3 regions of the Streptomyces sp. NPDC024017 genome follow, and region 1 is predicted to be linked to each of the others. Evidence: riboswitches for the same ligand, from Rfam matches in the RefSeq annotation. Region 1 holds a riboswitch; each other region holds the start of a gene.
The links. A riboswitch is a leader RNA that binds a small molecule or an ion and turns the genes downstream of it on or off. The one in region 1 is predicted to bind thiamine pyrophosphate.
Positions count from the first base shown of each region.

Region 2: it holds a riboswitch for thiamine pyrophosphate, as region 1 does, so the genes downstream of both, thiC (phosphomethylpyrimidine synthase ThiC) here and thiO (glycine oxidase ThiO) in region 1, are expected to answer to the same signal.
Region 3: it holds a riboswitch for thiamine pyrophosphate, as region 1 does, so the genes downstream of both, AB0G20_RS33885 (thiamine ABC transporter substrate-binding protein) here and thiO (glycine oxidase ThiO) in region 1, are expected to answer to the same signal.

Region 1 is NZ_JBEZYZ010000012.1:265,534-275,348, reverse strand. It holds gene thiS (sulfur carrier protein ThiS) at 1-178, opposite strand, end outside; gene thiO (glycine oxidase ThiO) at 175-1,347, opposite strand; TPP riboswitch at 1,345-1,456, opposite strand; gene AB0G20_RS30515 (hypothetical protein) at 1,509-1,859, shown strand; gene AB0G20_RS30510 (FAD-dependent oxidoreductase) at 1,892-3,133, shown strand; gene AB0G20_RS30505 (Rv2175c family DNA-binding protein) at 3,210-3,575, shown strand; gene thiE (thiamine phosphate synthase) at 3,831-4,490, shown strand; gene metF (methylenetetrahydrofolate reductase [NAD(P)H]) at 4,589-5,512, shown strand; gene AB0G20_RS30490 (hypothetical protein) at 5,569-6,513, shown strand; gene AB0G20_RS30485 (NAD(P)/FAD-dependent oxidoreductase) at 6,541-8,031, opposite strand; gene AB0G20_RS30480 (helix-turn-helix domain-containing protein) at 8,647-9,276, opposite strand; gene AB0G20_RS30475 (YhgE/Pip domain-containing protein) at 9,324-9,815, opposite strand, start outside.
Region 2 is NZ_JBEZYZ010000002.1:187,644-197,458, reverse strand. It holds gene AB0G20_RS05660 (YibE/F family protein) at 1-1,018, opposite strand, end outside; TPP riboswitch at 1,091-1,280, shown strand; gene thiC (phosphomethylpyrimidine synthase ThiC) at 1,273-3,057, shown strand; gene AB0G20_RS05650 (hypothetical protein) at 3,133-3,999, opposite strand; gene AB0G20_RS05645 (metallophosphoesterase) at 4,183-5,274, opposite strand; gene AB0G20_RS05640 (LacI family DNA-binding transcriptional regulator) at 5,553-6,665, opposite strand; gene hisC (histidinol-phosphate transaminase) at 7,087-8,166, shown strand; gene AB0G20_RS05630 (cyclophilin-like fold protein) at 8,183-8,575, opposite strand; gene AB0G20_RS05625 (cytochrome ubiquinol oxidase subunit I) at 8,725-9,815, shown strand, end outside.
Region 3 is NZ_JBEZYZ010000015.1:122,841-132,655, forward strand. It holds gene AB0G20_RS33875 (ABC transporter ATP-binding protein) at 1-411, opposite strand, end outside; gene AB0G20_RS33880 (iron ABC transporter permease) at 411-2,075, opposite strand; gene AB0G20_RS33885 (thiamine ABC transporter substrate-binding protein) at 2,051-3,091, opposite strand; TPP riboswitch at 3,216-3,322, opposite strand; gene rlmN (23S rRNA (adenine(2503)-C(2))-methyltransferase RlmN) at 3,362-4,468, opposite strand; gene AB0G20_RS33895 (SRPBCC family protein) at 4,720-5,169, opposite strand; gene AB0G20_RS33900 (phosphatidate cytidylyltransferase) at 5,289-6,416, opposite strand; gene frr (ribosome recycling factor) at 6,416-6,973, opposite strand; gene pyrH (UMP kinase) at 7,140-7,898, opposite strand; gene tsf (translation elongation factor Ts) at 8,083-8,919, opposite strand; gene rpsB (30S ribosomal protein S2) at 9,094-9,815, opposite strand, start outside.

The DNA.
Region 1 (9,815 bases):
GGACTTCCACGCGGTCTCCCTCGCAAAGGGGCGTGGAGGGCCACTGCGTGCGCGGGACGACGGTTTCGTTGAGGGCGGCGGCCACGCCCGAGGCGGAGGCGGTGAGCGACCTCACGACGGTGTCGAGAGCCGTGCCGGGCCGGACGTCCCGGGGCTCCCCGTTGACGGAGATGTTCATGCGGGCTGCTCCGTGAGTGCGGTGGCGGGAGAGAAGCGTTTGGGGGAGAAGGGGCGGGCCTCCTCGGGGAGTTCACCCGTGGCCAGGACGTGCGCCATGGCGTCGCCGGTCACCGGGGTGAGCAGGACGCCGTTGCGGTAGTGCCCGGTGGCCAGCAGCAGCCCGTCGAGACCGGTCGGGCCGAGCAGCGGCGCGTTGTCGGGGGAGCCGGGGCGCAGCCCGGCCCGGGTCTCGGTGAGCGGCAGTTCGGTGATGCCCGGCACCAGCTCGTGCGCGTCCCGCAGCAGCTCGTACACGCCGCCCGCGGTCACGGTGGTGTCCCAGCCCAGCTCCTCGCTGGTCGCCCCGATGACGAGTTCACCGCTCGCGCGGGGCACCAGGTAGACGTGGCTGCCGCGCACGACCGCGCGCACCGTCCGGCTCAGGAACGGCCCGTGCCGCTGCGGCATGGTCAGCCTCAGGACCTGCCCCTTCACCGGCCGCACGGGAGGCAGCACGTCCTCCGGGACGCCCGCGAGCCGGCCGCTGAGACTGCCCCCGGCGAGCACCACCTGCCCGGCGGCCGCCTCCGTCCCGTCGGCCAGGACGACACCCGCGGCCCGGTCCCGTACGACAGTCAGCCGCTCCGCCCACGCCCGGTGGAAGACCACGCCCGCCCGCTCGCACGCCGCGACCAGGGCCCCGGCCAGCCGCCGCGGGTCGATCTGGTGGTCGCCGTCGACCCGCAGCCCGCCGCGCACGCCCGGCGCGAGCATCGGCTCCAGGCGCCGGCACTCGCGCCCCGACAGCCACTGCGACTCCAGGCCCGACTGCTGCTGCAGGGCGTGCAGTTCGCGCAAGTGGGCCCGGTCGTCCGCGTCCAGGGCCACGGCGAGCGTGCCGCAGCGGCGGTAGCCGAGGTCCTGGCCGGTCAGCTCGGTGAGCTCGGCGGCGAAGTCCGGGTAGCGCCGGGCGGAGGCGAGGTTCAGGCCGAGCAGGGTCTGCTCTCCGTAGTGCAGTTCCGTGACGGCGGCCAGCATGCCGGCCGCCACCTGTGCGGCTCCGCCGCCCGGCTCGGGGTCCACGACGGCCGTGGCGAACCCGCGTTGCGCGGCCCGCCAGGCCGTGACCAGGCCGATGATCCCGCCCCCGATGACAAGGACGTCTGACGTGGTGGACGTAGGCGACATGGGCGTCCAGCCCCTCCCTTCGCCGGCATGACCCGGATCAGGTTCGTACGGTCGGAGGCCGCCAGCCTCCCTCTCAGCCCGGTGCGTCCGGGCTCCCGCGAGTGCTTTACGTTGGCCACCCTAGCCCGATGCCGTATGCCGCAGTAAGGGAGCCTCCGTCCATGGCCCGATCCCTCGACGGTCTCGTCCTCGCCCCGGTCGCCGACCAGGCACCGGGCCAGGTGGGCACCCGCACCCGGTTCACGTACCACGAGCGGGAGGGCGAGATCTGGGCCGAGTACACGGGCGGCGACGTCGTACGCGGGCATCTCGTGGGTACCCGGGAAGGTGACCGGCTGGACTTCCGGTACGTCCAGCTCAAGCGGGACGGGACCACGGCCTCGGGGCACTGCGTCTCGGCGGTGGTGGAGCTGCCCGACGGGCGGGTGCGGCTGGAGGAGACCTGGGAGTGGGAGTCCCAGCGGGGCAACGGCACGAGCGTTGTGGAGCAGGTCACGGCGCATGAGCACTGACTGACAATTCGTCAGGTGTCTATGGTGATCAGGTGAGCGAGCAGACGCAGGAACCAGGTTCGTCCGCGCCGCGGCGCGTCGTCGTGGCGGGTGCGGGCATGGCCGGGGTGCAGACCGCCGTGGCCCTGCGCGAGCAGGGCTTCACCGGTGACGTGATCCTGATCGGCGCCGAGCCCCACCAGCCCTACGACCGGCCCCCGTTGTCCAAGGCCGTCCTGCTCGGCAAGTCCGAGGGCTCCGCCTTCGACGTCGACTTCGAAGCCCTCGGCATCGAACTGCGGCTCGGCTGCGAGGTGCTGGGCCTGCGCCCCGCCGACCACGAGCTGGACACCGAGGCCGGGGCCGTGCCGTACGACGTCCTGGTCGTCGCGACCGGCGCCGAACCGGTCCGGCTGCCCGGTGCGGAGGGCGTGCCCGGCGTGCATCTGCTGCGCACCCTGGACGACGCCGAGCGGCTGCGGCCCGTGCTCGCCCGCCAGCAGGACATCGTGGTCGTCGGTGCGGGCTGGATCGGCGCGGAGTTCGCCACGGCCGCGCGCGAGGCGGGCTGCGCGGTGACCGTCGTCGAGGCCGCCGAACGGCCGCTCGCCGGGGCACTGCCCGCCGAGGTCGCCGCCCCGATGACCGGCTGGTACGCCGCCGCGGGCGCGGTACTGCGGACGCACGCGCGCGTGGAGCGCGTCGAGCCGGACGCCGTGCTCCTCGACGACGGCACGCGGCTGCCCGCGGGCGCGGTCGTCGTCGGCATCGGCGCCCGCCCCGCGACGGCCTGGCTGGCCGGCTCCGGGATCGAGCTCGGCGTCCACGGCGAGATCGTCGCCGACGAGCATCTGCGCACGTCGGCGCCGGACGTGTACGCGGTCGGCGACTGCGCCTCCTTCCCCTCCGGGCGCTACGGCGAGCGCCTGCTGGTCCACCACTGGGACAACGCCCTCCAGGGACCGCGCACGGTCGCCGTGAACATCGCCGGCCGGGCCACCGGTCAGACGCCGGCGGTGTACGACCCGGTGCCCTACTTCTGGTCCGAGCAGTTCGGTCGGTTCGTCCAGTACGCCGGGCACCACGCGGCCGCGGACACGACCCTGTGGCGGGGCGACCCCTCCGGACCGGCCTGGACGGTGTGCTGGCTGCGCGACGAGCGGCTGGTCGCGCTGCTGGCGGTGGGCAGGCCCCGGGACCTGGCGCAGGGCCGTCGCCTGATCGAGTCGGGCACACCGATGAATCCGGTGCTGCTGGCGGATCCGGCCAGGCCCATGAAGGCCGCGGCGGCATAGGCGCCGGGCCCGGCGCGTGCGCCCGGGTGGGCCGGGCCGACTTCCGACTGTCAGTGGCTAATGGCAGGCTGGTTCCGTGACCGAGATTGACGCAAAGATCGATGCTCTCGTCCCCGCCTGGCTCACCCTCCCCGACATCGCCGAACAGTTCGGCGTCGAGGTGACGCGTGTGCGGCAGCTGGTCAAGGACGGCCAGCTCATCGCCGTACGCCGAGGTGAGAACCGCGCGCTGCACGTCCCTGCCGCCTTCATCGACGGGGACAAGGTCGTCAAGGGCCTGTCCGGGACCTTGACGCTCCTGCGGGACGACGGCTTCACGGACGAAGAGATGCTGGAGTGGCTCTTCACCCCGGACGACAGCCTGCCCGGCACCCCCGCGCAGGCGCTCAGCGAGAATCGCGGCACGGAGGTGAAGCGCCGCGCCCAGGCGCTCGCGGTCTGACCCGGCCCCGACGTGACAACCGTCCGGTGCCGTGTGACCGGGGCCGGACCTGACAACCGCCCGATGTGGAGGCCGTGACCCGAGGGGTCACGGTCCGGCGGCCGCTCGCGCCCGTCCGGGGCCGCGGGCGTCCCCTGGAGAGCCCGGTGGCGTCCCGTGGGCCGTGGCGGACTCCAGGGGCAGGCGTAAGGTGCCCGAGGCGCTCGGAGCGGGACAGAGGCGCCGCCGCACGCCACGACACCCAGGGGGACACGCATGACCGGCACCGCAGCCGCCACCGCACGGGCCCAGCTCGCCGACGCCCGGGTCTACCTCTGCACCGACGCGCGCAAGCGGCAGGGCGACCTCGGGGAGTTCCTCGACGCCGTGCTGAGCGGCGGGGTCGACATCGTGCAGTTGCGGGACAAGGGCATGGAGGCCGGTGAGGAGCTGGAGCACCTGGCCGTCTTCGCCGACGCCTGTGCCCGGCACGGCAAGCTGCTCGCGGTCAACGACCGGGCGGACGTCGCCCACGCCGCCGGCTCCGACGTCCTGCACCTGGGCCAGGGCGACCTCCCGGTCCCCGCGGCCCGCGCGCTCCTCGGCGACGACGTCCTCATCGGCCGCTCCACCCACGCCGAGTCCGAGGCCGCCGCGGCCGCCGTCCAGCAGGGCGTGGACTACTTCTGCACCGGCCCGTGCTGGCCGACCCCCACCAAGCCCGGCCGCCATGCCCCCGGCCTGGACCTCGTCCGGTACACCGCCGCCCTCGGCACCGACCGGCCCTGGTTCGCCATCGGCGGCATCGACCTGGGCAACCTCGACCAGGTCCGGGAAGCGGGCGCCCGGCGCGTCGTCGTCGTACGGGCGATCACCGAGGCCGACGACCCGGGGGCCGCGGCGGCCGAATTCGCGAAGCGGCTGCGGGAGGCGTAGTGACGACGGGTTGTCCAAGGGATGGACAACAGGTGGACAATTCGGGCAAATGTCGGGCCCCGGTTGGGGGACCGACCGCCCCTGGCTAACCTGCCCGTATGGCCCTCGGCACCGCATCCATCAGGTCGGACCACGCTCGCACCGTCCGCGACATGCTCGCGGACGGCAAGACGACGTACTCGTTCGAGTTCTACGCCCCCAAGACCCCGAAGGGCGAGCGGAACCTGTGGAACGCGCTGCGCCGGGTCGAGGCCGTGGCGCCGGACTTCGTCTCCGTCACCTACGGCGCGGGCGGTTCCACCCGCGCGGGCACGGTCAAGGCGACCGAGGCGATCGCCTCCGACACCACCCTCACCCCGATCGCCCACCTCACCGCGGTCGACCACTCGGTGGCCGACCTGCGCAACATCATCGGCCAGTACGCCGACGCCGGGATCCGCAACATGCTCGCCCTGCGCGGCGACCCGCCCGGCGACCCGATGGGCGACTGGGTGCCGCATCCCCGGGGCCTCGCCTACGCCGCCGAACTCGTCGAGCTGATCAAGGCGTCCGGCGACTTCTGTGTGGGCGTCGCCGCCTTCCCGGCGATGCACCCGCGCTCCGCCGACTGGGACACCGACGTCCGCCACTTCGTCGACAAGTGCCGGGCGGGCGCGGACTACGCCATCACGCAGATGTTCTTCCAGCCGGAGGACTACCTCCGGCTGCGCGACCGGGTCTCGGCCGCCGGCTGCGACACCCCGATCATTCCCGAGGTCATGCCGATCGCGAGCGTGAAGACCCTGGAGCGGATCGGGTCCCTCACCAACGCCGCGTTCCCGCCTGTCCTGAAAGAGCGGATCCTCACAGCAAAAGACGATCCGGCCGCTGTACGCTCCATTGGGATCGAATTCGCCACGGAGTTCTGTGCGCAACTGCTCGCCGAGGGTGTGCCCGGCTTGCACTTCATCACGCTCAACAACTCCACCGCGACACTGGAAATCTACGAGAACCTGGGCCTGCACCACTCACCGCAGGCCTAGACCGTTCGCACCGGTATACGACACACTGCGTAGCGGCCACTGGGAGAGGGGCGTACATGGGCTGGACGGTCCTCTACATCGCGTTCGGCATCGTCGCGCTGTGGCTGCTGGGCGAGGTGCTGCTGCAGTACAAGGCGCGGCTGCGCTGGCGGCTTCTGGCCTTCGTCGGGTTCCTCGGTGTCGTCGTCGGTGTCCTGATCCCGTCGGTCGTGGTGATCGGACTGGGTGCGGCCGCCTTCGCGGTCGGGCAGACCTACGTCACCCTGTCGTTCCGCAGCGGCTTCGCGTCCGGCTGGGCGATGAACGCGCCCGTGCTGGGCGGCAGCAAGCGCCGCCGCGGTGAGCGCGGTCGCCAGGAGCCGACCCTGGAGGTCTCCGGCCTGGAGGCCGAGGGCGGCCACGACGACGAGGCCGGCGCCTACCGCCGCGACCCCGCCGCATTCGGCCAGGACGACGACTACGACCGCGACGACGTCTTCACCCCGGCCCGCCCCGTCCACCAGCCGACGTCCGCCGAGACCACGTCCGTCTACGAGCCGCAGCCCATGCCCGATGACACCGGCTCCTACGGCGTCTACGGCAACGGGTACCAGGCCGAGGGACAGCAGGCCCAGGACCAGTACGCCGCCCAGGCCGCCGACCAGTCCTACTCCTACGACTACTCCGGCTACGGCCAGCAGCAGGGCTACGACGCCACCGGTCAGCAGCAGTACGCCGCCTACTCCGACCCGTACATCGGCTCGTCGAACTACGGCCAGGCCTCGTACGACGGCACGTACGGCGACCAGCAGTACTACGGCCAGCAGGGCTACGGCCAGGACCAGTACGCCGGCAACGACGGCACCTACGGCGGCGAGGCCCCGCCCGGCGGGGTGTGGGTTCCGCAGCAGCGCAACACCGACGAGTACGGGCAGGAGCTGCCGCCGGAGCAGCCGTACCCGTACCAGGGCGGCGGGCAGCAGCCGCAGGGGAACGGCTTCGACGAGCAGTACCGTTTCTGAAGCCTGAGCCCTGCCGGGGTGGCGTGCTCACTGCGAGCCGCGGAACTCCGGTCCCTCCACGATCAGTCCCGCGACCAGCGCGCCCGACATGCCCGCGTGCGGCAGTCCGCCGCCGGGGTGGGTCCAGCCGCCCACGGTGAACAGGCCCGGCACCCGCGTGCTGTTGGACGGATGCAGCATTCGTCCGCCGGCCGCCGCCAGGGCCGGCACGGGCACCGCCCCGCCCTCCGCGCCCGTCGCGTCCGCGATGTCGGCCGGGGTGCGCACCTCGTGCCAGAGGAGGCGGTCGCGCAGGCCGGGTACGGCGCGTTCGGCGACGGAGATCATGTCGTCGACCAGGGTGTCGTGAGGCTGGTCGAGCCGCGCGGGCACCACCGTCGTGAGGGTGACCGCCTCGTGGTCCGCCGGGGCAAGGCGCGGGTCGTCGGGCCGTAGCACCGTGACCGTGGGACGGGGATTGCCCGCCGCCGTGCCGAACAGGGCGTCCAACTCGGCCTCTCGGTCCCGGGTGTGCACCACCGTGCGGTGTGCCGTGCCCTCGGGGCGGGCGCCGCGCAGGGCCAGCAGGAGGGTCAGCCGGGCGGCCGCCGCGGGCTGGGGCGGTACCTCGCCGTCACCTCGTACGACGGTGCCCGCCGTCAGCCGGGCCAGTGTGCCGGGCGCGACGCCGGCGACCACGAAGTCCGCCTCCACGAGGGACCCGTCGGCCAGTTCCACCCCCGATGCCCGGCCGTCCTTCTCCAGCAGACCGGTGACGTCGGCACCGAAATGGAACTCGACTTTCCGGGCCAGGCACCGCTCGTACACCGCCCGCGCCAGCTCGCGCAGGCCGCCGCGCACGTACCAGGTGCCGAAGGCGTGCTCCATGTACGGCAGTACGGCCGCGCTCGCCGGGGCGACCCGGGGATCCAGGCCGTGGCCGAGGGCATGGCTCTCCAGGAGCGCCGTGAGCCGGGGGTCGCGCAGCTCCCAGGCGCCGATCTCGGCGAGCGTGCCGGCCCGGCGGGTGCGCAGCAGCCGCTTGTGGGGCACCGACGGGTAGGGCTCACGCTCGGCCAGCACCTGCCAGTTCGGCCACAGCGGCTCCTCCAGGAGTGGCCGGCGGGTCCGGTCCCAGGCCTCGCGGGCCCGGACCAGGAAGTCGCCCCAGCGCTTCCCGGCGCCCGCGCCGAGCCCCTCGTCCAGGGCGGCGACGACACCCGCGCGCGAGGCGTTCGGCAGCGACACCTCGGTGCCGTCCGCGAACACGTGCCGGGACGACGGGTCGACCTGGACCAGCTCGACGCAGGACTCCAGCGGCTCCTTGCCGGTCTTGACGAACAGGTCGCGGTAGACGGCGGGCAGCGGCAGCAGGGCGGGGCCCGTGTCGAAGGAGAACCCGTCGCGCTCGAAGCGGCGCAGCGCTCCGCCGTAGGTGTCCGTCCGCTCGTACACCGCCACCCGGTGGCCCGCGACGGCCAGCCGGGCGGCAGCCGTCAGCGCGCCCATCCCGGCGCCGATCACCGCAATCCGTGCCATGCCAGGGACTTTATCGGCCCCCACCGTCAGCCCCCACCGACGGCCTCCCGAGTACGGGCGCGGAGGCGGTCGTGACCAGGCGGCGACGGAGCGTCCTGGGGCCCGGTGCGCAGGGCTGAGTATCCGTACCTAGCCGAGGAGTTGAGTACGCGCGCGGATGGGGGACGACCTGCGCGGACGAGAGAGTGGAGACACGGAGAGGGGCACGGCTCCGGCACCGGCGACACGGGGCGCCGGAACGGAGCCGGCCCGCGATCCGCTCCTTCCGCCGGCGGTGTCGGCGGGAGCGAGGCACGGGGGAGTACCGGGGGACGACCGAACGGGGGGTCCTGCGGGGGGACGCACGGGGGAGCAAGGAAGGCGCCGGTTCGAGGTGGCCCGCGGGGGACGCGGCCACATCGGACCGGCGCTTTCGCGTCCGGTCGGGGACAGCCGCCCCCCAGGCGACCGGCGGCGAGGGGCAGGGGCTCACCCCGTGCGCCGCAGGCGGCCGGGGACAGCCGCTCAGCTGCCCGCCGCGCGCGGTCTGCGGCAGATGCTCACCCGCCCGCCGCCCGCCGCCCGCCGCCCGCCGCCCGCCGCCCGCCGCCCGCCGCCCGCTGCCCCCGCCCGCCGTCAGCGGCAGCCGCTCACCCGCCCCTGGAGCAGGCGGGACAGTGCCGCGTGGACGTCGTCCAGTGAGCGTTCCGGCTGGAAGGACTTCCAGTCGAGGGCCGCCACCAGGACCATGCCGACCAGGGCGGACGCCGTCAGCGAGACGTCGATCTCCTCGCTGAACTCACACCCCGCCACGCCGTCGCGCAGGACGTCCTCCACGACCGCGACGACCTGCTGCCGGACCACCATCAGCGTGGACTGCCAGGCCCGGTTGGTGCGCCACAGCTCGGCCACGTACAGCTGGGTGAAGGCCGGGTAGCGGTCGATGAAGACCAGCCCCGCCCGGATCATCGCGTCCAGGGCATCGACCTTGCTGCCGCCCTCCCGTGCGGTCCGTTCGGCCGCTTCCCGCAGGGAGGCGGCCAGCAGCCCCACTCCGTGCCGCAGCAACTCCTCGAAGAGGACGGACTTGCTCGCGAAGTTGTAATAGACCGTGCCCTTCGCGACTCCGGCACGCTCGGCGATCTCGTCCACGGTCGTGGCGGAGAACCCCTGCTCGGCGATGAGCGTGACGGCCGCCTCGTAGAGCTTCTGCCGGGTGGCCTCGCGGCGCGTGCTGCCGCCCGACGCGGCACTGCTGCTTTCCATGGCCCTGATTGTCACAGGAACCTTTCCGGGGGACGTGCCGGTGGGGCTCACAGGCTCAGCTCCGGGTGCAGCCGGTCCAGCGTCCACACCTGGCGCCGGCGGGCCGCCACGGCGGTCAGCGCGAGGGCGCCCGCGGTGAACGCCGTCAGCACCACGCACGCGTGCCACACCGGATCGAGTCCACCGCCGGTGATGAGCCGCCGGAGGGCCTCGACGACGTAGCTCATCGGCAGGAACGGGTGGAGCGCGTTGAAGAACCCGGGGCTGGTCTGTACGGGGTACGTGCCGCCCGCCGAGGTCAGCTGGAGCATCAGCAACGCGAGGACGAGGATCCGGCCCGCCGCCCCGAAGCGCGCGTTCAGCCACTGCACGATCGCCGCGAAGCACGCCGTCACCAGGAACAGGAAGCCCACCGTCCCGGCCGCCCGCACCATCTCCAGGCCGACCGCCCAGTGCAGCACCGACATCAGAGCCACCGTCTGCAGCACTCCGATCGCCGCCACCGGCAGCCAGCCCGCCAGCGCGATCCGCCACGCCGA
Region 2 (9,815 bases), on a different contig from region 1:
GGATCGCGGGCAGGATGAAGAAGTTCAGCACCATGAAGCTGATGGCCAGCGCGACCAATGCCATGACACCCCGCATCCGCCCGACGACCACGACGGCGAGCGCGAAGATGCCGGCGAGCAGGCTCAGGGGCAGGCGGCGGTTGATGTCGGTGACCGAGTACTGCAGGTCCTTCGGTGCCGAGGGCTCATAGGCGACCACGACCTTCTGACCCTCGTGCAGCTGGCGGGACTGGTCGGGCTGGACGATCTCGGTGAACGTACGGCCCTTGTCGTCGCCGCTGTCGACCCGGATCGTCGCCCGCTTGCAGGTGCCCTTCTCCTGCTGCACCGCGGAGGAGCCCTCGGCGGTGGAGGTGTCTCCGGTCGGCGGAACGCCCGAAGCGCCGGCCTCCTTGCAGCTCACCTCGACCACCTTGGTGACCGTGGCGTCCTGCGTCTGCCGGTCGAAGCCGACGCCGGTGCGCTCGTGCGGCGGGGCGCCGCCCGGCCACAGCACGGCGAGGCCGACCAGTACCGCCGCGGCGAACGGGATCAGGATCGCCGCGATGATCTTGCGCAGGTGCAGGGAGACGGGTGTGGCCGGGCCGTGGTTGTGAGAGTGCCCGTGGCCGCCACCCGGGGCGGAACCGGAGCCGTGCCCGTCACCTCCGTCGTGACCGTGGCCGTTCCCTCCGCCTCCACCGGACCCTGAACCGTGCCCGCCGCCACCGGGGCCGTGGCCGGGTCCCTGACCAGTGGGCGGGCCACCGTGGCCACCGGGAGAACCGGCACCCCGGCCCTCACCGGAGCCCGGCCCATATTCACCACCGGGACCAGAACCGGAACCGGGACCGGAACCAGGGCCGGGGCCGAAGCCCGCGTCACGGCCGTACCCGAACTCAGGACCCTGCCCCCTGGCCGGCTCATGCCCGGTCCCGGCGGCGAAATCATGGCCGTCACCACGGCCGTTGCCGCTTCCGGCGCCGGATCCTCGGGGCGGCTCGGGCGGTGGGTAGGGGGGACGCTGCGTCGTGGTCACCGCCCGATCATCGCAAGAACGAGGGGGGCCCTCTGTTCACCGCGCCAGAATTGCCGCTAGCGTGGAGCCACCTTTTGTACACGCGGGAGCTCGGAGCACCGGGCTGAGAGGGCGCTGACCTCCGTCCCAGCGATGTTTCACATGAAACATCGCCGGAGTCGAGTGATGTTTCACACGAAACGTCGCCGGACGGAAGCCGCTGCGTCGACCGCCGAACCTGTTACCGGGTAATGCCGGCGTAGGGAGTAGGTCTCATGACCAGCAAGGACGCACGCACGCCTGCCTCCGTTCAGGACGAGAAGTCCGAGGAGGCCGGGAAGTCCATCGGCTGGCACAAGGCGTACGTCGAGGGCAGCCGCCCCGACCTGCGCGTGCCGGTCCGTCAGGTGCATCTCACCAACGGCCAGTCGGTCACGCTGTACGACACGTCGGGCCCGTACACCGATCCACTCGTCGACACCGACGTGCGCAGGGGACTGTCGCCGCTGCGCGAGAACTGGATCATCGCCCGCGGCGACACCGAGGAGTACGCGGGCCGCCCCGTCCGTCCCGAGGACGACGGCATCAAGCACACCTCGCCCCGTGGCGGCCTCCGCAACCTGGACGCGGTCTTCCCCGGCCGCCCGCGCCAGCCGCGCCGCGGCAGGGACGGACAGGCGGTCACCCAACTCGCGTACGCCCGCCGCGGCGAGATCACGCCCGAGATGGAGTACGTCGCCATCAGGGAGAACGTGTCGCCCGAGGTCGTGCGGGACGAGATCGCCGCGGGCCGGGCCGTGCTGCCGGCCAACGTCAACCACCCGGAGATCGAGCCGATGATCATCGGCAAGCGGTTCCTGGTGAAGGTCAACGCCAACATCGGCAACTCGGCCGTGACGTCCTCCATCGAGGAGGAGGTCGAGAAGATGACCTGGGCGACCCGATGGGGCGCCGACACGGTCATGGACCTGTCCACCGGCCGCAACATCCACACCACGCGCGAGTGGGTGCTGCGCAACTCCCCCGTTCCCATCGGCACCGTGCCGCTCTACCAGGCCCTGGAGAAGGTCGACGGCCGGGCCGAGGAGCTGACCTGGGAGATCTACAAGGACACGGTCATCGAACAGGCCGAGCAGGGTGTGGACTACATGACGGTCCACGCGGGCGTGCGCTTGGCGTACGTGCCGCTGACGGCGAACCGCAAGACCGGCATCGTCTCCCGCGGCGGCTCGATCATGGCCGCCTGGTGCCTCGCGCACCACAAGGAGTCGTTCCTGTACGAGAACTTCGAGGAGCTCTGCGAGATCCTCGCCGCGTACGACGTCACGTACTCGCTCGGGGACGGCCTCAGGCCCGGATCGATCGCGGACGCCAACGACGAGGCGCAGTTCGCGGAGCTGCGCACGCTCGGGGAACTCAACCGGATCGCGAAGCGTTTCAATGTTCAGACCATGATCGAGGGCCCGGGCCACGTCCCGATGCACAAGATCAAGGAGAACATCGACCTTCAGCAGGAGATCTGCGAGGAAGCTCCGTTCTATACGCTCGGCCCGCTGACCACGGACGTCGCACCGGCGTACGACCACATCACCTCCGGCATCGGTGCCGCGATGATCGCCTGGTGGGGCACGGCGATGCTGTGTTACGTCACGCCCAAGGAGCACCTGGGCCTGCCGAACCGTGACGACGTCAAGACCGGCGTCATCACCTACAAGATCGCCGCCCACGCAGCCGACCTCGCCAAGGGACACCCGGGTGCGCAGGAGTGGGACGACGCGCTGTCCGACGCCCGTTTCGAGTTCCGGTGGGAGGACCAGTTCAACCTGGCCCTCGACCCGGACACGGCACGGGAGTTCCACGACGAGACCCTGCCCGCGGAGCCGGCCAAGACGGCTCACTTCTGCTCGATGTGCGGTCCCAAGTTCTGCAGCATGAAGATCTCGCAGGACATCCGCCGCGAACACGGCGGCACACGGACCGAGGTCGAGGAGGGCATGGCCCTGAAGTCGAAGGAGTTCGCGGCGAGCGGGAACCGCGTGTACCTGCCCATCGCGGACTGACCCGGCCGCGCACAGGCCCGGGGGCCGATGGTCCCCCGGCCTGTGGGAGGTGCCTGCTCGGACGGGCTCCGACGGCTACTCCGGCTGGTGCTCCGGTCCTCCGAAGTCCGGGCTGGTGTAGTCCGGGCTGCTGAAGCTGGGGCGCGAGCCGCGGTCGCCGTCGTCCGGGCTGGTGAACCCCGGGCGGCCGTAGCCGAGGTGCGGCATGCGGCTGACCGGCGTGGACGAGGGCGTGTCATGCAGCGCGGCGGCCGCGCCGGGGTCGACGAGGGCCTCCCGCAGGAAGGGCAGGATGCCGCGTTCCAGCAGGGCCTCGTGCCAGGCCTCCTTGGCCTGGGCCACCTCGCCCTGCAGTTCGCCGTACGGCCCGCCTTCGGCCGTGGGCTTGTTGCGCAGCGCGGTGAGCAGCAGCCCCACCGCGGCGACGAGGATCGCGACCGCGGTCACGGCGCCGAACACCCAGCCCGTGGTGAGCATGGTCCGGGCGAACCCCTGCTCGGGGTCGAGCATCTGCAGGATGTAGCCGACGAGCAGGAAGATCGCCGCGGCGGTTCCGGCCAGGACGGGTGCGAGGACGGCGACGACGGCGACGGCGCCCGCCCCGGCGGTTTCGGCGACCCCTCCCATGGTGGCGGCGAGCCCCGACGCGCCCGTGCCCGACTCGGAGGAACCGGACTCGCGCACGGCTGTGGAGCCGGCGGACGCCGGCTGACGCAGTTCGTCGCGGACCTTGACGTAGTGCTGGTACTCGGTCGACGCGGCCGCCGTGATGAGCGCGGTGGCGTTCAGCGCCATGGTGCGCAGCTGTTCGGGGTTGAGCCGCCGTCCTACAGCGGCCAGTTCCGGACGGTGTGGTGCGGAGCGCAGCGCCTCATCGAGGATCCGCTCGTATTCTTGGCGGTCCTCGCTCAGCAGGTGCTGCGGAACGCTGTTCATGTGCATCCCCCGATGCTCCGTAGGGCTTGGGGCTCGGCATGCTGACGAGCCGTCGGGCAGAAACGGAGGGGAGCCTGCTACGGATAAGCCGATGGTAGAGCGGTGACGGTATGCGGTGACAGGGGGTTTACCGAAATTGACCCCTCACCGGTCCGGTCCTCCGAAGGGGAACGCCTGCCCGGTGAACGTTCACGTCTCCAGCGGCAGTTGCTGGACCAGCAGCTTTCCGGCCATGGTCACGCCGCCGTCCATCGCGATGGCGAGTCCGTCGGCGTAGACGTGCGGACCCTCGATCACGGGGTCGCCGTTGTCCTCGTCCTCCTCGGCGCCGACCTCGCCCAGCAGATACGGAATCGGGCTGTGCCCGTGAACGATGCGGGTGCCCCCGTACGTATCGAGCAGGGAGCGCACGGCGTCCGCGCCGCCCTCGTCGCGGAAGGAGAACCGCTTGGTGAACTTGCGGAACAGGTCCCAGACCTCGTCCGCGTCGTTGCGGGTGATCGTCTCGCGGACGGTGTCGTTGACCTCTTCGATGGAACGGCCGTAGTCGAGGTAGGCGGTGGTGTCGGAGTGGACGAGCAGGTGGCCGTCGACCTCTTCGATGGCGTCCAGGCGGGACATCCACTGCAGGTGGTGGTCCTGGAGGCGGTCCATGTCGGTCTTCTGGCCGCCGTTGAGCAGCCAGGCCGCCTGGAAGGTGGCGGTGCCCGCGCCGGAGTTGACGGGGGTGTCGCCGAACCGCTTCGCGCCCAGCAGCAGGAGCTCGTGGTTGCCCATGAGCGCCTTGCAGTAGCCGCCGGCCGCGGCGGCCTCCGCGGACAGCCGCATCACCAGGTCGATGACGCCGATGCCGTCCGGACCGCGGTCGGTGAAGTCGCCGAGGAACCACAGCCGGGCGGTGCCCGCGCACCAGTTGCCGGCGGCGTCGAGCAGGCCCTTCTCCTGGAGGGCCGACACCAGCTGGTCGAGGTAGCCGTGCACGTCACCCACGACGTACAGCGGGCCCTGCCCGGTGGTGCCCTGCGGGGCGGCGACGGTCTCGGGGTCCACGGTCACCTGGACAGTGTCGCCCCGGTTCACGACGGGAAGGTCGCGCTGGGTCGGCGTGTATCCCTCGGGGTAGGTCTCCTCGGGCGGCGGGGCGACCTCGCCGGGGTGAACGCTGTGGACGTACGGACCGGCCTCGTGGACGTACGCGGGCACCCGGAAGTCGCGCAACGTCGCCGTCCGCTCCACCTCGGGTCCCTGACCGGCCCCCTGAGTCATCGACCCCTCCACCATCGCGCCGCATTGCACCGCATCGGACTGCCTGGTCGTAGCGGCCCGCGGGTGTCGTGGGCCCATCATAGGAATGCGGATCGCGCCATGTGATGACCCAGGGGTGGTGAATCAGAGCAAGAGTCCAGTTCACCGCGGCTTTCGCCCCGATTGAGCCGGGCTTTGACCACCGTGTGACCGTCCTCGCTCTTCTTCTCTTCGCGAGAACGATCCCTTCTCTCCGGGGGACCGGCCCTGTTTCTCCCCAGGAGGACGGAGTTCCTCTTACCCGGGTGCGGGACCTACGTCTCCTCGGGCGATCGCGGAGGGCTGACCGTCGTGCGCGGCGGGCGTCGCTGGGACGAGGTGCGCACGATCAGCTCCGTCGGTATCACCTGCTCCACCGGGCGATCGGATTCCACTCCCTCGATGGCGTCGATGAGGAGTTGCACCACCGCCGTGCCGATGCGGCGCGGCTTCAGGGAGAGCGTGGTGACGGGCGGCTCGGTGTTGGCGTACACCGTGGACTCGCTGCAGCAGACCAGCAGCAGGTCGTCGGGGACGCGCAGGCCGTAGCGGCGGGCGGCGGCGAGCAGGTCGGTGCCGTTCGGGTCGAACAGTCCGTAGACCGCGTCGGGCCGGTCGGGCCGGGCGAGGAGCCGGTCGGCGGCGACGGCGCCCGCGCACGGATCGTGCGCCGGGTAGGCCTCGTACACCGGATCCTGGCCGACACGCTCGCACCAGCGCAGGTACGCGGTGGTCGACAGGTGGGTGTACGTGTCCGTGCTCGTGCCGGTCAGCAGGCCGATGCGGCGGGCGCCGGCGTCGGCCAGGTGGTCGAGGATGCCGAGGACGGCGGCCTCGTGGTCGTTGTCGACCCAGGCCGTGACCGGCAGCGCACCGGCCGGGCGGCCGTCGGAGACGACCGGCAGCCCTTGCCGGACGAGCTCGCTGACCACCGGGTCCTGGTCGGAGGGGTCGATGACGACCGTGCCGTCCAGGGCGACGTTCGACCACACGTCGTGGCGGGAGGTCGCGGGCAGGATGACGAGGGCGTAGCCGCGGGCGAGCGCGGCGGAGGTGGCGGCCCGCGCCATCTCGGCGAAGTACGCGAACTCCGTGAAGGTGAAAGGTTCATCCCCGTACGTGGTCACGGTCAGGCCGATGAGCCCCGACTTGCCGGTACGGAGGGTCCGGGCTGCGGCCGAGGGCCGGTAGCCCAGCCGGTCGGCGACTTCCCGGACATGGCGCCGGGTGGCGTCCGGGAGCCGACCCTTGCCGTTGAGGGCGTCGGAGACGGTCGTGATGGAGACTCCGGCGGCGGCGGCCACGTCTCTGATACCGGCCCGACCCGGCCGACTGCCTCGCCGTGAGGTTTCCGCGCGGCTCACCTGGTGCTTCCCTGCTGCTGTCATGGCGAGCCGATAGTAGGGCTCATGAGGTGGGGTAGTGCGGACGCATATGCACGCGTTGACAGGCACGTTTCTGCATGATCATTCAACCCCAATTGCTTTGGAAACCATGGGTGTTGAGCGCTCTCATGGCAGTACGTGTCTTGTCGGCGCGCACGGGCCTGCCTAGTGGCCGATGTTGCGAAGAGGTCTCAACTCACCTGCACGGGGGATGCGCGCCACGGCGTGCACCACCGGCGCGTAGATATATGTGCGGCGCGCCCCCAGATTCGTACGCCTTGGTGTGGTGATGCCCCTGATGCCGGTGGGGTGGAGGCGGCCGCTCGGTCGTGGCTATACGCAGCGGCGCCGAATCCTCATAAGGTGAGGAGTAATGGATGTCGGCGGCGGTCATGGGCCGCCGGTCTTCACGAGGAGGACTGCGGTGAGCGAGACGAGCCCGAAGCTGCGCGCCGAGCTGGAGGGGATCCCGACCTACAAGCCGGGCAAGCCCGCCGCGGCAGGTGGTCCGGTGGCCTACAAGCTGTCCTCCAACGAGAACCCGTATCCGCCGCTGCCGAGCGTGATGGAGACCGTGACGGCGGCGGCCGGCAACTTCAACCGCTACCCGGACATGGCCTGTACGGCGCTGATGAACGAGTTGTCCGAGCGGTTCGGCGTGCCCCTCTCCCACCTGGCCACCGGCACCGGTTCGGTCGGTGTCGCCCAGCAGCTGATCCAGGCCACCTCCGGCCCCGGCGACGAGGTGATCTACGCCTGGCGCTCCTTCGAGGCGTACCCGATCATCACGCAGATCAGCGGCGCCCGGTCGGTCCAGGTGCCGCTGACGCCCGGGGATGTGCACGACCTCGACGCGATGGCCGACGCGATCACCGACCGGACGCGGCTGATCTTCGTCTGCAACCCCAACAACCCGACCGGCACGGTGGTGCGGCGGGCGGAGCTGGAGCGCTTCCTCGACCGGGTCCCGAGCGATGTGCTGGTGGTCCTCGACGAGGCCTACCGCGAGTTCATCCGCGACCCCGAGGTGCCGGACGGCGTCGAGATCTACCGTGACCGGCCCAATGTCTGTGTCCTGCGGACCTTCTCCAAGGCGTACGGACTCGCCGGCCTGCGCGTCGGTTTCGCCATCGCCCACGAGCCGGTGGCCGCGGCGCTGCGCAAGACGGCGGTGCCGTTCGGCGTGAGCCAGCTCGCGCAGGAGGCGGCGATCGCCTCACTGCGGGCCGAGGACGAACTGCTCGGCCGGGTCGGCTCGCTGGTGTGTGAGCGCTCGCGCGTGGTCGACGGGCTGCGCTCGCAGGGCTGGACGGTGCCGGAGACCCAGGCCAACTTCGTGTGGCTGCGGCTGGGGGAGCGCACGGTCGCGTTCGCGCAGGCGTGTGAGCAGGCGGGTGTGGTGATCCGGCCGTTCCCGGGCGAGGGTGTGCGGGTGACGGTCGGGGAGGCCGAGGCGAACGACATCTTCCTGAAGGTGTCGGAAGGGTTCCGCAAGGAGCTGTAACGCTCCGCGAGCCAGGTCAGGCGTCCAGGAGTTCCACGCGCACGGGGTCGCCGTCCCGCACGGTCGCGAGCAGTTCGGGGTCGCCGTCGAGGCGGCCCAGGACATTGCACGGGCTTGCGAGGCGGCACTCGTCGCCCTGTGAGATCGGCGTGGGCCCGTAGGGGAGGGCGAGAGCGTCGCCGTCGGTCCAGAAGGCGACGGTGCCCGGCTCGACGACTTCCCGGGCGCCTGTTTCACGTGAAACCGACACTCCTGTGTCGAAGTACACCTCCGCGCCCCAGGTGCGGGCTGTGGACACAAGGGGCAGTGCCGCGGCGAGGGCCTGACTGGTCGGGGTGTCGTCGAGCGACGCGGTGAGATGGCCCGTGGGCCAGGAGATCCGTATCTGGACCGATGTCGGTGTCTGCATGCCGTCGATTCAACAATATGTTGAAGTTCCGGCCAAGAGGTCGACTGTGACGGGGATGACGGGGGACCCCCTCCAGCAGTCGAAAGTCCGTGCTGCATAATGGCTTGTGAATGTGAACGCTTTCACAAGCGTATGTAAGGAGCGGCGACGTGGACCTGGCTTTGGCGCCGGAGACCCTGGCGCGATGGCAGTTCGGCATCACCACCGTCTACCACTTTCTGTTCGTCCCCCTGACGATCTCGCTGGCCGCGCTCACGGCCGGTCTGCAGACGGCCTGGGTGCGGACGGAGAAGGAGAAGTACCTCCGGGCGACGAAGTTCTGGGGCAAGCTCTTCCTGATCAACATCGCGATGGGTGTGGTCACCGGCATCGTGCAGGAGTTCCAGTTCGGCATGAACTGGTCGGACTACTCGCGCTTCGTCGGTGACGTCTTCGGGGCGCCGCTGGCCTTCGAGGCCCTGATCGCCTTCTTCTTCGAGTCGACCTTCATCGGTCTGTGGATCTTCGGCTGGGACAAGCTGCCGAAGAAGATCCACCTGGCCTGCATATGGATGGTCTCGATCGGGACGATCCTGTCGGCCTACTTCATCCTCGCGGCGAACTCCTGGATGCAGCACCCGGTCGGTTACCGGATCAACGAGGCGAAGGGCCGGGCCGAGCTCACCGACTTCTGGCTGGTGCTCACCCAGAACACCGCGCTCGCCCAGGTCTTCCACACGCTGACCGCGGCCTTCCTGACCGGCGGCGCCTTCATGGTCGGCATCGCAGCCTTCCACCTGGCCCGCAAGAAGCACGTCCCGGTGATGAAGACCTCGCTGCGGCTGGGCCTCGTCACCGTGGTCATCGGCGGTCTCCTCACCGCGATCAGCGGCGACGTGCTCGGCAAGATCATGTACCAGCAGCAGCCCATGAAGATGGCCGCCGCCGAGGCGCTGTGGGACGGCGAGAAGCCGGCTCCCTTCTCGGTCTTCGCCGTCGGCGACGTCGACAAGGGACACAACAAGGTCGCCATCGAGATACCCGGCCTGCTGTCGTTCCTGGCGAAGGACGACTTCACCTCGTACGTGCCCGGCATCAACGACATCAACAAGGCCGAGCAGGAGAAGTACGGCCCCGGCGACTACCGGCCCAACATCCCCGTCGCCTACTGGGGCTTCCGGTGGATGATCGGCTTCGGCATGACGTCGTTCGCCATCGGTCTGGCCGGTCTGTGGCTGACCCGCAAGAAGTTCATGCTGCC
Region 3 (9,815 bases), on a different contig from region 1:
CTCCCCGCCGGACAGCGCGGCGACGGCCCGGCGGCCCGCACCCGGCAGTCCCACGAGGTCCAGCAACTCCCGCACTCGCTCGGCCTGTTGCCGCCTCGGCTCACCGCGCATCCGCAGGCCGAACGCCACGTTGCCGCCCACGTCCCGCTGCGGGAACAGCTGGTGGTCCTGGAACATCAGCCCGACCCCGCGCCGGTGCGCGGGCACACCCGCCTGGTCGCGCCCGTCGAGCACCACCCGCCCGGAGTCGAGCGGCTGCAGCCCGGCCACCGCCCGCAGCAGGGTCGACTTGCCGCTGCCGCTGGGGCCGAGCACGCACACGATCTCGTGCTCGACGACCTCCAGATCGACAGCGTCCAGCACGGCCCGCCCGCCGAAGCGGACCGTCGCGCCCTGCAGAGCGAGCAGCATCAGAACTCCCCCGTCCGGTCCGTGCGGAGCCTCTCCAGCACCAGCAGGGCCACGGCGCACACCACCATCAGAATCGTCGAAAGGGCCATCGCCTGCCCGTAGTTGAGGTCACCGGGCCGCCCGAGCAGCCGGGCCACCGCCACCGGCAGCGTCGGCCGGTCGGGCCGTGCGATGAACACCGTCGCGCCGAACTCCCCGAGGGAAACGGCGAAGGCGAACCCGGCCGCGATCAGCAGCGCCCGCCGCACCATCGGCAGGTCCACCTCCCGCCACACCCGCCAGGGCGAGGCCCCCAGCACCGAGGCCGCCTCCCGCAGCCGCACGTCCACCGCCCGCAGCACGGGCAGCATCGTCCGCACCACGAACGGCACCCCGACCAGCGCCTGCGCGAGCGGCACCAGGATCCAGGAGGACCTGAGGTCCAGCGGCGGCTCGTCGAGGGAGATCAGGAAGCCGAAGCCGACGGTCACCGCGGACACCCCGAGGGGCAGCATCAGCAGCGCGTCGAAGCCGCGCACGAACCGTCCGGCGTCCCGGCGGGTGAGCGCGACCGCGGCCAGGCCCCCGATCGCCACTGCGATGAGCGTGGCGGCGACGGCGTACGACAGGGAATTGCCGATCGCCTCGATCGGCGGGACCAGGAACACTCCCCCGTCCTCGCTGGTCAGCGCCCGGTAGTAGCCGAAGCCCGGCGCGCCGAGAGACCGCTGCACCAGCACGGCCGGCGGCAGCACGAGCAGCACGGCGACGGTGACGAGCACCCCGCCCAGCAGCGCCCACTGCCCCGCGCCGCGCGGCCGGCGCGCGGTCACGGACGCGTCCACCAGCCGCAGCGCGGTCTCCCGCCGCCGCACGGTCCAGGCGTGCAGGGCGAGGACCGCGCCCGCCGCAACGAACTGGATCAGGGTCAGCACGGCCGCCGTGGACAGGTCGAAGATCTCGGACGTCTGCCGGTAGATCTCCACCTCCAGGGTGGAGAAGGTGGGCCCGCCGAGGATCTGCACGACACCGAAGGAGGTGAAGGTGAACAGGAAGACCATGAGCGAGGCGGCGGCCACGGCCGGGGCGAGGGCAGGCAGGGTGACCTGCCGCCAGGCCTTCAGCCCGGACGCCCCGAGCATCCGCGCCGCCTCCTCCTGCCGGGGGTCGAGCTGCGCCCAGAGCCCGCCGACGGTGCGGACGACGACCGCGTAGTTGAAGAAGACGTGCGCGAGCAGGATCGCCCACACGGTGGTGTCCAGGCGTACGCCCCACAGCTCGTCGAGCAGCCCGCCCCGCCCCACCAGCGCCAGGAACGCCGTACCGACGACGACCGTCGGCAGCACGAACGGGACGGTCACGACCGCCCGCAGGACCTGCTTTCCTGGGAATTCAAAGCGCGCGAAGACGTACGCGCCGGGGAGCGCGACGATCAGCGTGAGCACGGTGGAGACCAGCGCCTGCCAGGTGGTGAACCACAGGACGTGCCGGACGTCGGACTGCGCCAGCACCTCCCCGATCCGCCCGAGGTGCCAGGCCCCGTCAACCTTGAGGCCGCGCGCGACGATCGCGGTGACGGGGTAGGCGAAGAAGACCGCGAAGAACGCGACGGGCACGGCCAGCAGACCGAACCGCGCCGCCGCGCCCCGCTTCCGAGCGGCTACTTCAGTACGAGTGAGGTCCACGACTTGACCCACTGGTCGCGGTGGTCGGCGATCTTCGCCGGGTCCATGGTCTCCGGGTCCTTCGCCTGCGGCCCGTACTTCACGAACTCCGGCGGCACCTGGGCGCCCTCGCGCACCGGGTACACGAACATGTTCATCGGCATGTCGTCCTGGAACTCCTTGGTGAGCAGGAAGTCCAGGAGCGCCTTGCCGCCCTTGGTGTTCTTCGCGTTGCTGAGCAGCCCCGCGTACTCGACCTGCCGGAAGCAGGTGCCCTCGGCGACCCCGGTCGGGGCGGAGGTGGGCTTCGGGTCGGCGTACAGCACCTCGGCGGGCGGCGAGGAGGCGTACGACACGACGAGCGGCCGGTCGCCCTTGGCCTTCTTGCCGCTGCTGGAGCCGGAGAACTCCACGTTGTAGGCCTGCTCCCAGCCGTCGACGACCTTCACGCCGTTGGCCTTGAGCTTCTTCCAGTAGCCCTCCCAGCCGTCGTCGCCGTACTTGGCGGCGGTGCCGAGCAGGAAACCGAGACCGGGCGAGGAGGCGGAGGCGTTCTCGGTCACGAGCAGGTTCTTGTACTGCGGCTTGACCAGGTCGTCGAAGCTGCGCGGCGGCTCCAGCTTGTGGTCGGCGAAGTACTTCTTGTCGTAGTTGACGCAGATGTCGCCGGTGTCGACGGGCGTGACCCGGTGCTTGTCCTGGTCGACGCGGTACTCCGGCAGGATCAGGTCGGATCCCTTCGCCTCGTACGACTGGAACAGGCCGTTGTCGAGGGCGCGGGACAGCAGCGTGTTGTCGACGCCGAAGAAGACGTCGCCCTGCGGGTTGTCCTTGGTAAGGATGGCCTTGTTCACGGCCTGCCCGGCGTCGCCGTCCTTCAGGACGTCGACCTTGTAGCCGGACTGCTTCTCGAAGGCCGCGATGACGTCCTTGGACGCGGCCCACGAGTCGTGGCTGACGAGCGTCACGGTCTTGGAGTCACCGCCGGACCCCTGGCTGCCGTCGGACGACCCGCACGCGGCGAGCGTGCCGGCCATGCCGAGCCCGACGACCGCCGCCGTCAGCCGCTTTGCGTTGATGCTCACTGGATTCCTCCTGGAGTGACCAGGAGAAGACGCGGCCCTGCCCGGGACTTCCGGGGTCCCGGGCAGGGCGCAACAGCTCGAGTGGTGACCGATCTCCCTACCCAGAATGACCTGGGCCAGGTTCGGAGGGTCTGCGGCCGTGTGCCGCACTCTCAGCGCTGTGGCGCTCCCCTGTCGGAATGTGCAGGTGTCGAATATGAAGGTGTGCTTACGACGGTCAGACTACCGTTCGGTGGCCGCGAGCTGACCACACGCCCCGTCGATCTCCTGACCACGGGTGTCCCGGATCGTCACCGGCACACCATGAGCGGCGATCGCCTCCACGAACGCCTTCTCGTCCTCGGGCCGCGAGGCGGTCCACTTCGACCCCGGCGTCGGGTTCAGCGGGATGAGATTGACATGCACGGGCTTGCCCTTGAGTAGCCGCCCGAGCCGGTCACCGCGCCACGCCTGGTCGTTGATGTCCCGGATCAGCGCGTACTCGATGGACAGCCGCCGCCCCGACTTGGCGCTGTACTCGAAGCCGGCGTCCAGGACCTCCCGGACCTTCCAGCGCGTGTTCACGGGCACGAGGGTGTCGCGCAGCTCGTCGTCGGGAGCGTGCAGCGAGATGGCGAGGCGGCACTTGAAGCCCTCGTCGGCGAACCGGTGGATGGCGGGGACGAGCCCGACCGTCGAGACGGTGATGCCACGCTGCGAGAGCCCCAGCCCGTCGGGCTCGGGGTCGGTGAGCCGCCGGATGGAGCCGATGACCCGGTTGTAGTTGGCGAGCGGCTCGCCCATGCCCATGAAGACGATGTTGCTGAGCCGCGCGGGCCCGCCGGGGACCTCCCCGTCACGCAGCGCCCGCATCCCGTCCACGATCTGGTGCACGATCTCGGCCGTGGACAGATTCCGGTCCAGCCCGGCCTGCCCGGTCGCGCAGAACGGGCAGTTCATGCCGCATCCCGCCTGCGAGCTGATGCACATGGTCACGCGGTCCGGGTAGCGCATCAGCACGGACTCGACGAGCGTGCCGTCGAACAGCCGCCACAGCGTCTTGCGGGTGGTGCCCTGGTCGGTCGACAGATGCCGCACCACGGTCATCAGCTCGGGCAGCAGCGCTTCCTGCAGCCGCCCTCGGGCACCGGCCGGAATGTCGGTCCACTGCTCCGGATCATGCGCGTACCGCGCGAAGTAGTGCTGCGAGAGCTGCTTGGCACGAAACGGCTTCTCCCCGACAGCGGCAACGGCCTCCTTGCGCTCGGCAGGAGTGAGATCGGCGAGGTGCCGCGGCGGCTTCTTGGCTCCGCGCGGGGCTACGAAAGTGAGTTCTCCGGGTGCAGGCATAACCCGTCCAGTGTGGCAGATCAACTGCGGCGGCCCGGTCCGGGAGCGGGGTGGGGGCGGTCACCTGCGGGTGGCGTCCGTCAGCGTCGGCCGGCCTGGCGCGGTCCAGGGACGGCCCGGGGGGCGATCGCGAGCAGGAGCCGCGATCCAGAACGCGCGAATGCAAGAAACGGACTGAAGCCAGGAGCGTCGCACGCCTCAATGACTTCAGAGGTAAGCGCTGGTGCTACTTATCGTGGAGCGGGCGGGACTTACTCGCCCCTGTGCTCCAGCCGGTCCTTGAGGAGCTGCTCGTTGCGCGGGAGTTCCTTGCGGACCTGGGGGCGTACGACCAGCGGGACCATGACCTTGCCCATGCCGTGGCCCTCGAAGTCGATGTCGATCGTGACGTGCGAGCGGCGGCCCTCGTCATAGGGCTCGACCTCCCCGTGCACGTGTGCCCGGACGGGGCCGTCGACGCCGCGCATGCCCCAGCTGCGGGGTGGGTCGTACTCGGTGACCTCCATGGTCATCGGCATGACACGGCGGCCGATGTGCCTGGTCACGCGGACCTGGGTGCCGACACCGACGGGCCCCTCGTCGAGGCGCTCCGCGGACACGGCGCTCAGCTGCCACTCCGGCATGCGCTGAGTGTCCATGACGTACTGGTAGACCTCCTCGGGCCGGCGGTCGACGTCGATGCTCTCTCGGATGATGGCCATGATGGCCTCCTTTGGGAGGTACATCTGAATCGTCCCACTTCAGACCCTCGGGCGTCTCCCCGAAACGTCAGTGAGCTCCTGCCCGGCCGGGCAGGAGCTCACTGGCGAAGACGGCCGGTTCAGCCGGAGCCGACGAAGAGCACGAGCAGCAGCCACACCACCGGAGCCGTGGGGAGCAGCGAGTCGAGCCGGTCCATGATGCCGCCGTGGCCCGGCAGCAGCGTGCCCATGTCCTTGATGCCGAGGTCCCGCTTGATCATGGACTCGCCGAGGTCGCCGAGCGTGGCGGTGACCGCGACCGCGAGGCCCAGCACCAGGCCCTGCCACCAGGCACCGTCGTCGATGAGGAACTGCATGCACAGTGCCCCCGCGACCATGGCGAAGGAGACCGCGCCGAGCAGGCCCTCGCGGGTCTTGCCGGGGCTGATGCGCGGGGCGAGCTTGTGCCGGCCGAACCGCCAGCCGACGGCGTAGGCCCCGGTGTCGCTGACGACCGTGAGCAGCAGGAAGGTGAGCACCCGCTGCGGCCCGTCGTCCGCGGTCAGCATCATCGCGACGAAGGTCGCCAGGAACGGCACGTAGAACGCCGCGAAGACGCCCGCGGTGACGTCCCTCAGGTAGCCCTCGGGCGGTTCGGTCATGCGCCAGACCAGGACGGCCAGTGCCGTGAGTGCCATCGCCACCCACGCGCCCTCGGCGCCCCGGACGTACCCGGCGACGACCATCGCGGCACCGCCGAGCGCGAGCGGCACGAGGGGCGCCCGGATGCCCTTGCGTTCCTCCAGCCGCTTGGTCAGCTCCCACAGGCCCACCACCACGGCCACCGCCACGACACCGACGAAGACGGCCTTGACGACGAACAGCGACGCGACGATCACCGCACCGAGCCCGACACCGACCCCTATCGCGGCACTCAGGTCGCGGCCCGCGCTCTTCTTCGGCGGCTTGGGGGCCGGCTGCGAGGCGTCGGGCATGGGCTCCGGATTCGTGTCGTTTCGGACCGGGCGGGCGCTCAGCCGAGCAGCCCCCCGGTCGTCATCCTGGTTTCCGCCGAAGTCGGTCACGTCGGGCACGATGGGCATGGGGCGAGTCTGAGGCGCTTCATACGCATCGTATGCGGGACCCGCCGGGGCGGCCCCCTGGACGTGCCCGTGGGCCTGGCCCTGGACGTGCCCCTGACCATGCCCTTGGTCGGTGGGCCCCCAGTACCCGGCCTGTGGCGGCGCCCCCCAGGAAGAGTCGTTCATCAGACCTCGAGCAGCTCCGCTTCCTTGTGCTTCAGGAGCTCGTCCACCTGCGCGACGTACTTCGCGGTGGTGTCGTCGAGCTCCTTCTCCGCACGGCGGCCCTCGTCCTCGCCGACCTCGCCGTCCTTGATCAGCTTGTCGATGGCGTCCTTGGCCTTGCGGCGCACGGAACGGATGGAGACCTTGGCGTCCTCACCCTTGCTCTTGGCGACCTTGATGTACTCGCGGCGGCGCTCCTCGGTGAGCTCGGGGAACACCACCCGGATGATGTTGCCGTCGTTGCTCGGGTTGACGCCCAGGTCGGAGTCGCGGATCGCCTGCTCGATGTTGCGCAGCGCGCTCTTGTCGAAGGGGGTCACCACGGCCATACGCGGCTCGGGCACGGAGAACGAGGCCAGCTGGTTGATCGGCGTCGGCGCGCCGTAGTACTCGGCCACGATCTTGTTGAACATCGCCGGGTGCGCACGGCCGGTGCGGATCGCGGCGAAGTCCTCCTTGGCGACCACGACGGCCTTCTCCATCTTCTCCTCGGCCTCGAGGAGGGTCTCTTCGATCACCACTTGCTCCTGCGTGTCTTGAGTAGGCCCGGCTGCGGTTCCATGTGGGGCGGCGGCCGGCTGCGTCGCGTCTTCTTCCTGCACGGTTCCCGACCGGCGGGACATTGTCCATCCCCCGGCCCGGCTCCGTCCCGTCCGTCCCCCGGACGGGGTTGTTCCCGGGGTGTCAGTCCCGGCTGCCGGGGTCCCCCACCAGCGTGCCGATCTTCTCACCCTTGACGGCGCGTCCGATGTTGCCCTCCGCCAGCAGCTCGAAGACCACGATCGGGAGCTTGTTGTCGCGGCACAGCGTCACGGCCGTGGCGTCGGCGACCTTCAGATCGCGCGTGATGACCTCGCCGTAGCCGAGGTGATCGAACTTCACCGCGTCCGGGTTGGTCTTGGGGTCGGAGTCGTAGACCCCGTCCACGCCGTTCTTGCCCATCAGCAGCGCCTCGGCGTCGATCTCCAGGGCGCGCTGGGCGGCGGTGGTGTCGGTGGAGAAGTACGGCATGCCCATTCCGGCGCCGAAGATGACCACGCGGCCCTTCTCCAGGTGCCGTACGGCGCGCAGCGGGATGTACGGCTCGGCGACCTGGCCCATGGTGATGGCGGTCTGCACCCGGCAGTCCACGCCGACCTTCTCCAGGAAGTCCTGGAGGGCGAGGCAGTTCATGACGGTGCCGAGCATGCCCATGTAGTCGGAGCGGGCCCGGTCCATGCCGCGCTGCTGGAGTTCGGCGCCGCGGAAGAAGTTGCCTCCGCCGATGACGATCGCGATCTCCGCGCCGTCGCGTACCACGGCCGCGATCTCGCGGGCGATCTTGTGCACCACGTCGGGGTCGACGCCAAGGCCGCCGCCACCGGAGAAGGCCTCTCCGGACAGCTTCAGCAGAAACCGGCCGCGCACTTTGCCGTCGTCGCTCTTCTGGGCCTTGGTGGTCATGGGGGATCCCGCCTCTTTCACGTGTTGCACATACCAAGAAGGCCATTGCCGGTGGGGCGTGTTTCGCATCCCATACGGCAATGGCCTCCTCGTCAGATCTGCTGTCGTCCGCCACTCATGTGACGGCGTACGCGGACGACTGCTGTCGACCCTATCGGGGTCGGGCGTCGATCGCGGTACGGACTCAGATGCCGACCTTGATGCGCGTGAAGCGCTTCAGGGTGACACCGGCCTCGTCCAGAACCTTCTGGACCGACTTCTTGTTGTCGAGCGCGTACGGCTGGCCGAGCAGCGTGGCGTCCTTGAAGAAGCCGTTGAGGCGACCCTCGACGATCTTCGGCAGGGCGGCCTCGGGCTTGCCCTCGGCGCGGGTGGTCTCCTCGGCGACGCGGCGCTCGGACTCGACGACCTCGGCCGGCACGTCCTCCTTGGAGAGGTACTTCGGCGCGAAGGCGGCGATGTGCTGGGCGACGCCCTTGGCGATCTCCGCGTTCGGCTTGTCCAGCTCGACGAGGACACCGATCTGCGGGGGCAGGTCGGGCATCGTGCGGTGCATGTACGCCGTCACGAAGCCGTCGGCGTACTGCGCGAAGCGGTCCAGGACGATCTTCTCGCCCAGGTTGGCGTTGGCCTCGTCGACGTACGCCTGGACGGTCTTGCCGGCCTCGATCTCGGAGGCGAGCAGGGCCTCGAGGTCGGCCGGGGAGGTCTTGGCGACGTGCTCGGCGATGGTCTTGGCCACGGCCTGGAACTTGTCACCCTTGGCGACGAAGTCCGTCTCGCACTTCAGCTCGACCAGGACACCGGAGGAGTTGTCGTCGGCGATGATCGAGACGACGGCGCCGTTCTCGGCGGAGCGGCCCTCGCGCTTGGCGACGCCCTTCTGGCCCTTGATGCGGAGCGCCTCGACGGCCTTCTCGACGTTGCCCTCGGCCTCGTCCAGCGCCTTCTTGCAGTCCATCATGCCGGCGCCCGTGAGCTCACGGAGCTTCTTGACGTCGGCGGCGGTGTAGTTCGCCATGAGTCTGTGAATCTCTCTCGAAGTCTGGAAGATCGAAGATCTGCGGATGCGCCCATGGAGCCGGAAGGCGCTGTCCTTCCGCTGACCTACGGGTTAACGGCGGGAGCGGACTTCACCGCGCCGGAGGCGCTGGTGGATGCGGTGCCGCTCCCGCCGTCAACTCGGACTGACGGGTCAGGCCTGCTCGGCCTCGGCCGGCTTCTCGCCCTCGGCCGGCTTCTCGGCCTCGGCCTCGGCGGCCGGAGCGGCCTCGGCGGCGGGGGCCTCAGCGGCCGGCGCAGCCTCGGCGGCCGGAGCGGCCTCAGCGGCGGGGGCGGCCTCGTCGGCCTTCTTCTCGCCCTCGAGCAGGTCGCGCTCCCACTCGGCCAGCGGCTCGCCCGCGGCCTTCTCGCCCTTGCCCTCGGTGGCGACACCGGAGCGGGAGATGAGGCCCTCGGCGACCGCGTCCGCGATCACACGGGTGAGCAGCGTGACGGAGCGGATCGCGTCGTCGTTGCCCGGGATCTTGTAGTCGACCTCGTCGGGGTCGCAGTTGGTGTCGAGGATCGCGACGACCGGAATGTTCAGCTTCCGGGCCTCACCAACGGCGATGTGCTCCTTCTTGGTGTCCACGATCCAGACGGCGCTGGGCACCTTCTGCATCTCGCGGATACCGCCGAGGGTCTTCTCCAGCTTGGCCTTCTCGCGCGAGAGCACGAGAAGCTCCTTCTTGGTCAGACCGGACGCGGCGACGTCCTCGAAGTCGATCTGCTCGAGCTCCTTGAGGCGCTGCAGACGCTTGTAGACGGTCGAGAAGTTGGTGAGCATGCCGCCCAGCCAGCGCTGGTTGACGTAGGGCATGCCGACGCGGGTGGCCTGCTCGGCGATGGCCTCCTGCGCCTGCTTCTTCGTGCCGA